3 regions of the Sinorhizobium mexicanum genome follow, and region 2 is predicted to be linked to each of the others. Evidence: predicted binding sites of a transcription regulator. Region 2 holds the regulator's gene; each other region holds the start of a gene.

Region 1 (3,273 bases), 1.6 Mb from region 2:
GAAGGCCGAGATCGAGGCGCGTGTCGCCGAGGCGGCGCGCATGCTTGAGATCGAGCCTTATCTCGACCGCAAGCCGCGGGCGCTTTCCGGCGGTCAACGCCAGCGCGTCGCCATGGGACGGGCGATCGTCCGCAAGCCCGCCGCCTTCCTCTTTGACGAACCGCTGTCGAACCTCGATGCAAAGCTCCGGGTGTCCATGCGCGGCGAGATCAAGCGGCTGCAGAAGCGCCTCGGGACCACCTCGCTCTATGTTACGCACGACCAGCTCGAGGCGATGACGCTTGCCGATCGCCTCGTCGTCTTGAACGGTGGCCGGATCGAACAGATCGGCCGCCCGCTCGATGTCTATCACACACCGGCCTCGACCTTCGTCGCGAGCTTCATCGGCTCGCCGGCGATGAACCTCGTCAAGGGCGTTCTCGACGGCGGCCGGCTCCAGATCGGCGCGCAGTCGATCGACCTCGGTGATCGGGCGCCGTCGAGCGGATCGGTAACCGTTGGCTTGCGCGCGGAGGACCTGCGTCTCGCAAGCGTCGGCGAGCAGGCTCTTCTCTTCCGGGTCGACTACGTCGAGGAACTGGGAGCGCAACGCCTCGTTCACGGCGCAATCGACGATCATATTGTCACCGTCGCGCTTGCGCCGGAGACACCACTTTCGGCCAGTCTCGCCATTACCATCGCGCCCGAGCGCTTGCATTTCTTCGCGCCGGACGACGGCAGGAGGCTCGGCGAACCGAAATCGGCAACGGGCAACGCGTCGACCACGGCGCGAACCATAAGCCTGGAACCAGTACTGTGATTGAATCGACCGCGGCAAGGCTTGCCGTACCTTCGCAGGAGGCGCGGACGGGTTTTGCCCGGACCGAGCGCACAGTTGCCGCCCACGACGCCATCATGGGTAGGCTCGAGACAATGAATACGATCGAGATCGGCGGCGCGCCGCCCGTGCGAGGGCCGCTTGCCTTTCCGCTCTGCGTCGCGGCATGGAATCTTGAACGCTGTCTGTTCGCCAGGGAGAGCGCCGCCCGTCTTCGCGCCACCGGCGCCTCGCTTGTTCTGCTTTCGGAGATGGACAACGGCATGGCGCGCACCGGCCAGCGGCATCCGACCGCTGAGATCGCCGCCGCGCTCTCCATGCAATATGCTTACGGGGTCGAATTCATCGAACTCGGACTGGGCTCCGACGAGGAGCGCGAATTCTGCAAGGACGACTTCAACGAGAAGGGCTTCCACGGCAATGCGTTGTTGTCGGCGACGTTGCTTGCCCGCCCGTTCATGCTACGGCTCTGGGGCGAGAGGCCGTGGTTCACGAACGGCGGCGACCAGCCGCGTATTGGCGAGCGCCTTGCCATCGGTGCCATGATCGAGACCCCAGCGGGCCCTTTCGTCGCGGTTTCGACCCATCTCGAAAGCGCCGCTAAGCCCGCCTACCGCGAGCGGCAGGCCAAGGAACTGATCGAGGCGCTGGATGTGGCATTTCCGGGGCTCCCGATCCTGATCGGCGGCGATCTCAATACCGGCAATCACGCCGGCGGCGACTTCGAGGCCGAGGGGCTGTTTGCGATGAGCGCCGCGCGCGGCTTTACGCGGCACGGCGGTCCGATCGGTGGCATGACGACGCGCCCGAGCCTCATCACCCGCCGGCCGAAGCGGGCCATGAAATACGACTGGTTTCTCTCGCGCGGCTTGAGGATCGGTGAGAGCCGGATCATTCATTCCCTCGATCCTTCGGGCCGGCCGCTGTCCGACCACGACCTCATCACCTGTGTCGTTGAGGGCTTCGAATAGCGTCCAGAACGCGTGTGACGATGACGCATCGAGGTGGAGCGTGTCTCGCGCTTTCTTGGAGGCCCCGCCACGCATTTGTTCTATTATTGTTCTTGTTTTTGAGCGCAGTCCGTGCAAGATTTGATGCTGCAACCGGCGGCGGTTGTGGCGGCGCAAATGCGGCCGCCGTGACTAGGGGGCGTTATGGTCGCGCGTGTCAGCACGGTTGCATTCCAGGGGATTGAAGGTGTTCCGGTCGATGTGCAGGTGATGGTTGCACCCGGCAAGGTCGGCATGCAGATCGTCGGCCTGCCGGACAAGGCGGTCGCTGAAAGCCGCGAGCGCGTCCAGGCGGCGCTGCACGCCTCGGGACTGGCGCTGCCGGCCAAGCGGGTCACAGTCAATCTGGCGCCGGCCGACCTGCCAAAGGAAGGTAGCCATTTCGACCTCGCCATCGCCCTCGGGCTGATGGCGGCGCTCGGTGCCGTTCCGGCGGATGCGCTCACCGGCTACGTCGTCATCGGTGAACTCAATCTGGACGGCACCATTGCCGCCGTCGCTGGCGCGTTGCCTGCTGCCATCGGCGCCAACGCGCTCGGCAAGGGCCTGATCTGCCCGGCGGAAAGCGGCCCAGAAGCCGCCTGGGCCGGATCGGAAATCGACATCCTCGCGCCGCGCAGTCTGATCGCCATCGCCAACCATTTTCGCGGCACGCAGGTGCTCTCCCGCCCCGAGCCCGCCATACGGGCTGCCGCTGCCAACCTGCCCGATCTCGCCGACATCAAGGGCCAGGAGAGTGCCAAGCGGGCGCTGGAGGTGGCCGCTGCTGGCAACCATAATCTATTGATGGTCGGTCCTCCCGGCTCCGGCAAGTCGATGCTTGCCGCACGCCTGCCGTCGATCCTGCCACCGCTTTCGCCGGCGGAATTGCTCGAAGTCTCGATGGTCCATTCGATCGCGGGTCAGTTGCCGGGCGGCAAGCTTTCCGACCGGAGGCCGTTTCGCGCGCCGCACCATTCGGCCACCATGGCCGCCCTGATCGGGGGCGGGCTCAGGGCGAAGCCCGGTGAGGCATCGCTCGCCCACCACGGCGTGCTCTTTCTCGACGAGTTTCCGGAGTTTTCGCCGCAGGTCCTCGACGCGCTGCGCCAACCGCTCGAAACCGCCGAATGCATCATCGCGCGTGCCAATCACCGTGTCAGCTATCCGGCGGCGATCCAGCTCGTCGCGGCGATGAACCCCTGCCGTTGCGGCATGGCGGGTGAGCCCGGGCGCACATGCGCCCGCGGTCCGCGCTGCATGACCGATTATCAGGCGCGGATTTCCGGACCGCTGATGGACCGCATCGATATCCGCATCGACGTCCCGGCCGTCAGTGCTGCGGACCTCCTCCGCCCGATGGCGGCCGAACCGAGTGCAGCCGTCGCCAAGCGCGTCGCCCGCGCCCGCGCGCTGCAGGCGGACCGCTTCGCCGCGCTCGGCCATCCGGAGCTCACGAACAATGCC
Region 2 (3,273 bases):
ATCCTCAGACTTGTGACTGACGAGCGGCGCCTCACCATCAACATCGCCAATGGTACCCGCAGCGACCTGATCCGTCCCTTGCTTCTCGGGGATCTCGATTTCCTGATCGCCACCCTCTTCGAGCCAGAGGATCTTCCGCCCGATGTCGAACAGAGCGAACTCTATCTCGATTCCATGATCCTCGTCGTACGCGCCGGTCACCCCATGCTCGAGGGCCACCAGATCGAGCTCAGCGAACTGACGCAGTATCCTTGGGTGGTACTGACCGGCAACCGCGATCTCGAAGGCGCGCTCCGCAAGCTTGTCGGTACCGAATTCAATAAATCGGTATTGCGCAGCGGCTCTCCGATGTTCGTCAAGAACATTCTTCAGAAGAGCGAGTTCATCGGCCTTGTGCGCCAGGACGCCGTGCGCATCGAGCTCGAGACCGGTTCGTTGGTCGAGATCGACATATCCGCTCAGCTCGACATCCACGAGCTCGTGCCACCGCAAAAGGTGGGGCTGATCTTCCGATCGGACGTCTCGATTCCGGTCGCGAGCCAGGCCCTGATCCAGGAGATCACGGCGGCGGCGCGCACAAACCCCGACGCCCTTACCAAGCTGACGAAAATATAAGACCGGAAGCGCGACCCTGCCCTTTTGCGGACGGCGAGGCAGTCGGCGGAACGGTCGACGCGTCTCCACAGGAATTCGCGATAGCCAGATATTCACGGAATTTTAGGCACTTGCGGAACACATATGGAACAGATAGTGTCTGTTCTTGATTTGTTTCGCGATTCTGGAGTGACGCGCCATGCTAACCCGCAAGCAGCAGGAATTGCTTCTGTTCATTCACGAACGAATGAAGGAATCCGGGGTGCCGCCGTCCTTCGACGAGATGAAAGACGCACTGGACCTCGCCTCCAAGTCGGGCATCCATCGGTTGATCACCGCGCTTGAAGAGCGCGGGTTCATTCGCCGTCTTCCCAATCGGGCGCGCGCACTAGAAGTCATCAAGCTGCCCGAGGCCTACACGGCGAACCCGCAGCCTCGGCGTGGCTTCTCGCCAAGTGTGATCGAAGGCAGCCTGGGCAAGCCACCTGCCGCGCCTGCCGCCACAGCCAAATCGGCGTCGCCGAGCGATACTGCATCGGTTTCAGTGCCGGTCATGGGGCGAATCGCAGCCGGTGTCCCGATTTCCGCGATCCAGAACAACACACACGATATTTCCGTCCCGATGGAGATGATCGGCAGTGGCGAACACTACGCGCTCGAGATCAAGGGCGACTCGATGATCGAGGCGGGCATCTTCGACGGCGATACCGTGATCATTCGGAATACGAGCACGGCCAATCCCGGCGACATCATCGTTGCACTTGTGGATGACGAAGAGGCAACCCTCAAGCGGTTCCGCAGAAAAGGCGCGTCCATTGCGCTCGAAGCGGCCAACCCGGCCTATGAAACGCGTATATTCGGGCCGGACCGCGTCAAGATCCAAGGCAAGCTCGTCGGCCTTATTCGCCGCTATCACTAATTGAGCCGGGCTATTGCCCGGCAAAAGTCGGGCACCGCGATCCGACTTGCGCAGGCCAGCGGGCGCCTACAGAGCCCTGCGTCTTATCGCACCGCAACGGTCGCTGTAGCACTGAATTGCTGCATGTCTTTGTCCTTAAGTCGAGGTCGACTCAAGGACAAAGACATGCAGTAGAAAATCACGCTGCAACTTTGGGCGGCCAAGCGAACGGCCTTTACAGCCTTAGGCGCCGATCGCGTTCATGACAGCACCGATCGCCGCGAAGCGCGTTTGCGCGCCGAACGACTGTGCCGTCAGCCAAACAACAAAGCGTCTGCCTACGCACTTGTCATTGATTTTCTTGAAATAAAGCTTTGGAGGCCTCGCCCGGAATTGAACCGGGGTACAAGGATTTGCAGTCCTCTGCGTCACCACTCCGCCACGAGGCCTCACACGCCCGATCGATCAAGCGATGGCCGGCGTTTAGAACGAATCTATGAGGAGTGCAAGGGGGAGTGGTCCGAAAAAGGGTGGGACGACGCGAGGTCATCCCCGTTCTCCGCAGCGTTCCGACAATGCGGCCCCTGGCGCTCCGCTGCCGCATGTGCCCTTTCAGGATTTGTCGGAAGAATTTTGCTGGCCGCGCCAGCGCGCCCACCAGACCGCCAGCTTGCGGCGACGGCGGCGGATTGCGGGTATGTCGTGAGAAAGCACGAGCAGTCCCAGAGGAATCATCCAGAAGCCTAGTACCGGCAGAAAACCCAGCAGTCCGCCCAAGACAAGGAGCGTGCCAAAGAGAATCCGCAGCACCGGCGAGTCGGGCAAGTTCATACGCCATTTGCCGAGGACGAGTTCGTGCGTCTGCGGATCAATGCCGAAATGCCGTTCTTTCCTGTCGTTCGTCATTATTGCTCTTTCATACTCCTCCCCAGAATTGGGGCCTTCTCCACAGCCTCGCAACCGACGTTGTCATTTTTTTTGAAAAACCGCTTGGCAAATCGAAAAAGCATTTGTATTAGCAGCCTCACTTCTGCGGCGCAGATGATCCCTGGTAGCTCAGCGGTAGAGCACTCGACTGTTAATCGATAGGTCGCCGGTTCGAATCCGGCCCGGGGAGCCAGTTTCAAAGAGCCATTCGCGGCGAAGGCCCGAATGGCTCTTTTCGTTTGTCGGTATAGTCTCTGAAGGTTCCTCATGCGTGTTGCATGGCTTTTCCTGATTCTCGCAATCACGACAGAGGTCGCCGGTCTCACCGCGATGAAGGCTGCTTCCGCCTCCGGCTCCTATGTCGGGCATGCGATCATGTACGCCTCGATCGCGCTCTCATACGTGTTCCTTGCCAAGGCCGTGAAGACGATCTCCGTCGGCGTCGCCTATGCCATCTGGGAAGGGTCCGGTGTCGCCCTCATCACGCTTGTCTCCGTGTTCGTCTTTGGCCATGTGCTGAGCGGTCGCGAGATGCTGGGCCTGTCAATGGCTATCGTCGGAATACTGCTTGTCAACGCCGGTGAGGTGCCGGAAGAGGAAGCGGAGGGAGAAGCAGCCCGATGAGCGCAGACGGCTTCTATTTCGCTTTCGCGGTTATGGCGGGCATCCTCGACGTCGCAGCGAATCTGGCGTCCACGAAGTCGAACGGCTTCGCGCGGCGCGGTTGGGGGGTGCTTTCGATTCTCCTGGTACTTGCCGCATTCGCGCTGCTCGCCGAAGCGATCAAAGGTATGGAACTTGCCATCGCCTATGCAGTGCTCGGCGCGACCGGCATCTTCGGCACAGCGATCTGC
Region 3 (3,273 bases), 890 kb from region 2:
CTCGTCGAGGATCTGCTCGGCAAGTTCGGTGTGCGGCGTCGTTTCGAGCAGCGTCTGCCAGCGGCGAAAATCGGTGACGACGTCGAAGAGGGCCTTGCGCGCCTTCGGCTTCAACTCGTCCGTCTCGATGATGTCGCTTGCGGCGGCGAACATGGGGATGTCGCGGGCGCGGGCATAGTCGTGGAGCGTGCGTACGGTGGTGTCGCCCAGGCCGCGCTTCGGGGTGTTGACGATGCGCTCGAAGGCGAGGTCGTCGGCCGGCTGGCAGACAAGGCGGAAATAGGCCATGGCGTCGCGGATTTCGAGCCGCTCGTAGAAGCGCGGGCCGCCGATGACGCGATAGTTGAGGCCGAGGGTGACGAAGCGGTCTTCGAACTCACGCATCTGGAACGAGGCACGCACCAGGATCGCGATATCGTTCAGATTATGCTTCTGCCGCTGGAGCTGCTCGATCTCCTCGCCGATAGCGCGGGCTTCCTCCTCCGAATCCCAGGCGGCGTGCACATGCACCTTTTCATCGTCGGGATTGGTGCGTTCGGTGAAGAGCGTCTTGCCGAGGCGGCCTTCGTTGTGGGCGATCAGGTGCGCGGCGGCGCCGAGGATATGCTCGGTCGAGCGGTAGTTGCGTTCGAGCTTGATGACCTTGGCGCCGGGAAAATCCTTCTCGAAGCGGAGGATGTTGTCCACTTCAGCACCGCGCCAGCCATAGATCGACTGGTCGTCGTCGCCGACGCAGCAGATGTTTATCTGCTGGTGTCTATTTGCGCTCACGCTGTCGCCGCTGCGCGGCTCGCTCCGCGGGGGCGCGCCATCAGGCGCGACGGCCGCTTGGCCTCGCCGGGCTTCGGCCCGGTGATTAGCGCTCACGCTGTCGCCGCTGGCGCGGCTGCGCTCCGCGGGGGCGGACGAAACGTCGTCCGGCCAGCTTCGGCTGGCTCGGGCTTCGCCCGGTGCGGCCGCTTTGGCTTCTGTCTTAGCCCGCGGCCGCTGCGCCAAAAGCCGCAGCCACATATATTGCGCGGTGTTGGTGTCCTGATACTCGTCGACGAGGATGTAGCGGAACTTGTCGTGATATTCCCGGAGCACGTCCGGATTGGCGCGGAACATCCGGATCGGGTGCAGCAGCAGGTCGCCGAAATCGCAGGCGTTGAGCGTAAGGAGCCGGTTCTGGTAGGCGGCGTAGAGCTCTCGGCCCTTGCCGTTGGCGAAGGCGCGGGCGTCGCCCTCCGGAATCTGCGAGGGGTCGAGGCCCTTGTTCTTCCAGGTGTCGATCATGCCGGCGAATTGCTTTGCCGGCCAGCGCTTGTCGTCGAGCCCTTCGGCCTGGATCAACTGTTTGATCAGCCGCACGACGTCGTCGGTATCGAGAATGGTGAAATCCGACCTCAAGCCGACCAACTCCGCATGGCGGCGCAGCAGCTTGACGCCGATCGAGTGGAAGGTGCCGAGCCAGGGCATGCCCTCAACCGCATGGCCGACCAGCACGCCGATGCGCTCCTTCATCTCGCGCGCGGCCTTGTTGGTGAAGGTGACGGCGAGGATCTGCGAGGGGAAGGCGCGGCCGGTTGAAAGGATATGGGCGATGCGGGTCGTCAGGACGCGGGTCTTGCCGGTGCCGGCGCCGGCGAGCACGAGCACCGGTCCTTCGAGCGTTTCGACGGCTTCCGTCTGCTCGGGATTGAGGCCGGACAGATAATCCGGGCGCTTGGCCTTGTCGCGGGCGGCCATGGCGCGCGCAGCGATACCACCGGCGGCGGGCGCGGGTTTGCGCGGCGCCGGCTCCTCGTCGAAGAAGGGAATGTCGTCAAAACCTTTGCTCATGCGGCCCAATGTAGTGATTCGGGACCGAAAGGCCAGAAAGGATGTTCTTCTTTTATTCCGGATTCTTCAAGCGCGAAGACAAGCCTGTGGAAAGACGACCGCGCCGTGCGTCTTTTTTCTGGCGCACAAAAGTCGCTGTAGCACTTTGAATTGCTGCATGTTTTTGTCCCCAAGAGGACGCATGCGGGTGGTATTTCGAAGTCATCGATTTTCGCCCGTCGCCTCGAAAGCCGGATCGACCGGGACCTGCAGCGCAGTGGCCAGTTGATTGATCTTGGCGGCAAGCGAGATGACGCGCAGAAGGTCGGCATGCTCCGCCGCCGTCATGCCCTTGGCCTTGGCCGAAGCCGTGTGGGAGTGAATGCAATAACCGCAGCCGTTGGTGACGGAAACAGCGATATAGAGCATTTCCTTCACCAAGGGGTCGAGGGCGGAGGGCGTCGCCATCACCGCTTTCACTTCAGCCCAGGTCCGTTCCAGGAGGTCCGCGTCGAAGGCGAGCCAGAACCACATGTTGTTGACGAAGTCCGATTTCCGTGTGGCACGGATGTCGTCGAAAACCGCTTTGACGCGCGGGTCGGCTTCCGGATCGGGCGGCGGGACGACAGTGCTCATGCTTTCTCCTTGGACTCACATTGATTTTGCGCGGAATTTACGCGGTCGGTTGTTCAGACAAGCGCGAAGACGCGGGCCGGGCCGCCGGTGCCGCCGCGGTGTTTCGGTGCGCCGAGCACCAGGGTCGCGCCCTTGGCGGGCAACTTGTCGAGATTGGCCGCGGCCTCCAGCCCCCAACGGCCCTGCGGCAGCCAGGCATAATGGGTGGCGAAATCCGGCGAGGCGCCGAAGTCGAGCGAAAGCGTATCGACGGCGATGCCGGCGGCCTGCGTTTCTTCGAGCAAAAACTTGGCGGCCTCGACGTGGAAACCCGGGAAATGGAGCTTGCCCTCGGCGTCGGCGTTGCGGAACTTGTCGGTGCCGAGATGGCCGGCCCAGCCGGAAAGCATGGCGACACAGGCGTTCTCCGGAATGTCGCCATTGGCGCCGATCCACGCCTTGATGTCGTCCGGCGTTACCTGCGCGTCGGCGTCGCCCGTCGCCTTCTCGCGGATATCGACGACGCAGAGCGGCACGACGAGCTTCTCGACCGGCAGTTCTGCGACCGACAGACCGTCGGCGGAGAAATGCAGCGGCGCATCGACATGCGTACCTGTGTGTTCGCTCACCCGAAGTTCGAACAGGTTGAACTTTTCCTTGGCGTAGCTGAACTTCTGCTCGCGGAAGAACTGCTGTTGGCCGAAGTAGGTCGGAAACTCCTCGTAGAGTTCGTGGGTGAGGTCGGTGACGCTGGTATGGCCGGCGGCGAGTGCCGGCGGCGCCATGCCCATGCTCGTGGCGGCAATACTTGCGGTGCCGACCGCGGCCGCGCGGAAAAAGCCGCGTCGCGACAGCATT

The links. Region 2 encodes LexA, which represses DNA repair genes until DNA is damaged. Its sites were predicted from a motif close to TGTTCNNNNTGTGTTCNG; they were not measured.
Region 1: FKV68_RS02060 (YifB family Mg chelatase-like AAA ATPase) is a predicted target of LexA. The motif match lies at 1,865-1,882, and genes of this name have one in related genera.
Region 3: FKV68_RS13875 (ATP-dependent helicase) is a predicted target of LexA. The motif match lies at 1,864-1,881, and genes of this name have one in related genera.

Annotation. Positions count from the first base shown of each region.
Region 1 is NZ_CP041238.1:439,171-442,443, forward strand. It holds gene FKV68_RS02050 (sn-glycerol-3-phosphate import ATP-binding protein UgpC) at 1-799, shown strand, start outside; gene FKV68_RS02055 (endonuclease/exonuclease/phosphatase family protein) at 796-1,788, shown strand; gene FKV68_RS02060 (YifB family Mg chelatase-like AAA ATPase) at 1,972-3,273, shown strand, end outside.
Region 2 is NZ_CP041238.1:2,022,240-2,025,512, reverse strand. It holds gene FKV68_RS09615 (LysR family transcriptional regulator) at 1-615, shown strand, start outside; gene lexA (transcriptional repressor LexA) at 794-1,513, shown strand; tRNA gene FKV68_RS09605 (tRNA-Cys) at 1,868-1,941, opposite strand; gene FKV68_RS09600 (hypothetical protein) at 2,105-2,398, opposite strand; tRNA gene FKV68_RS09595 (tRNA-Asn) at 2,538-2,612, shown strand; gene FKV68_RS09590 (SMR family transporter) at 2,687-3,043, shown strand; gene FKV68_RS09585 (SMR family transporter) at 3,040-3,273, shown strand, end outside.
Region 3 is NZ_CP041238.1:2,912,939-2,916,211, reverse strand. It holds gene FKV68_RS13875 (ATP-dependent helicase) at 1-1,821, opposite strand, end outside; gene FKV68_RS13870 (carboxymuconolactone decarboxylase family protein) at 2,023-2,436, opposite strand; gene FKV68_RS13865 (cyclase family protein) at 2,490-3,273, opposite strand, start outside.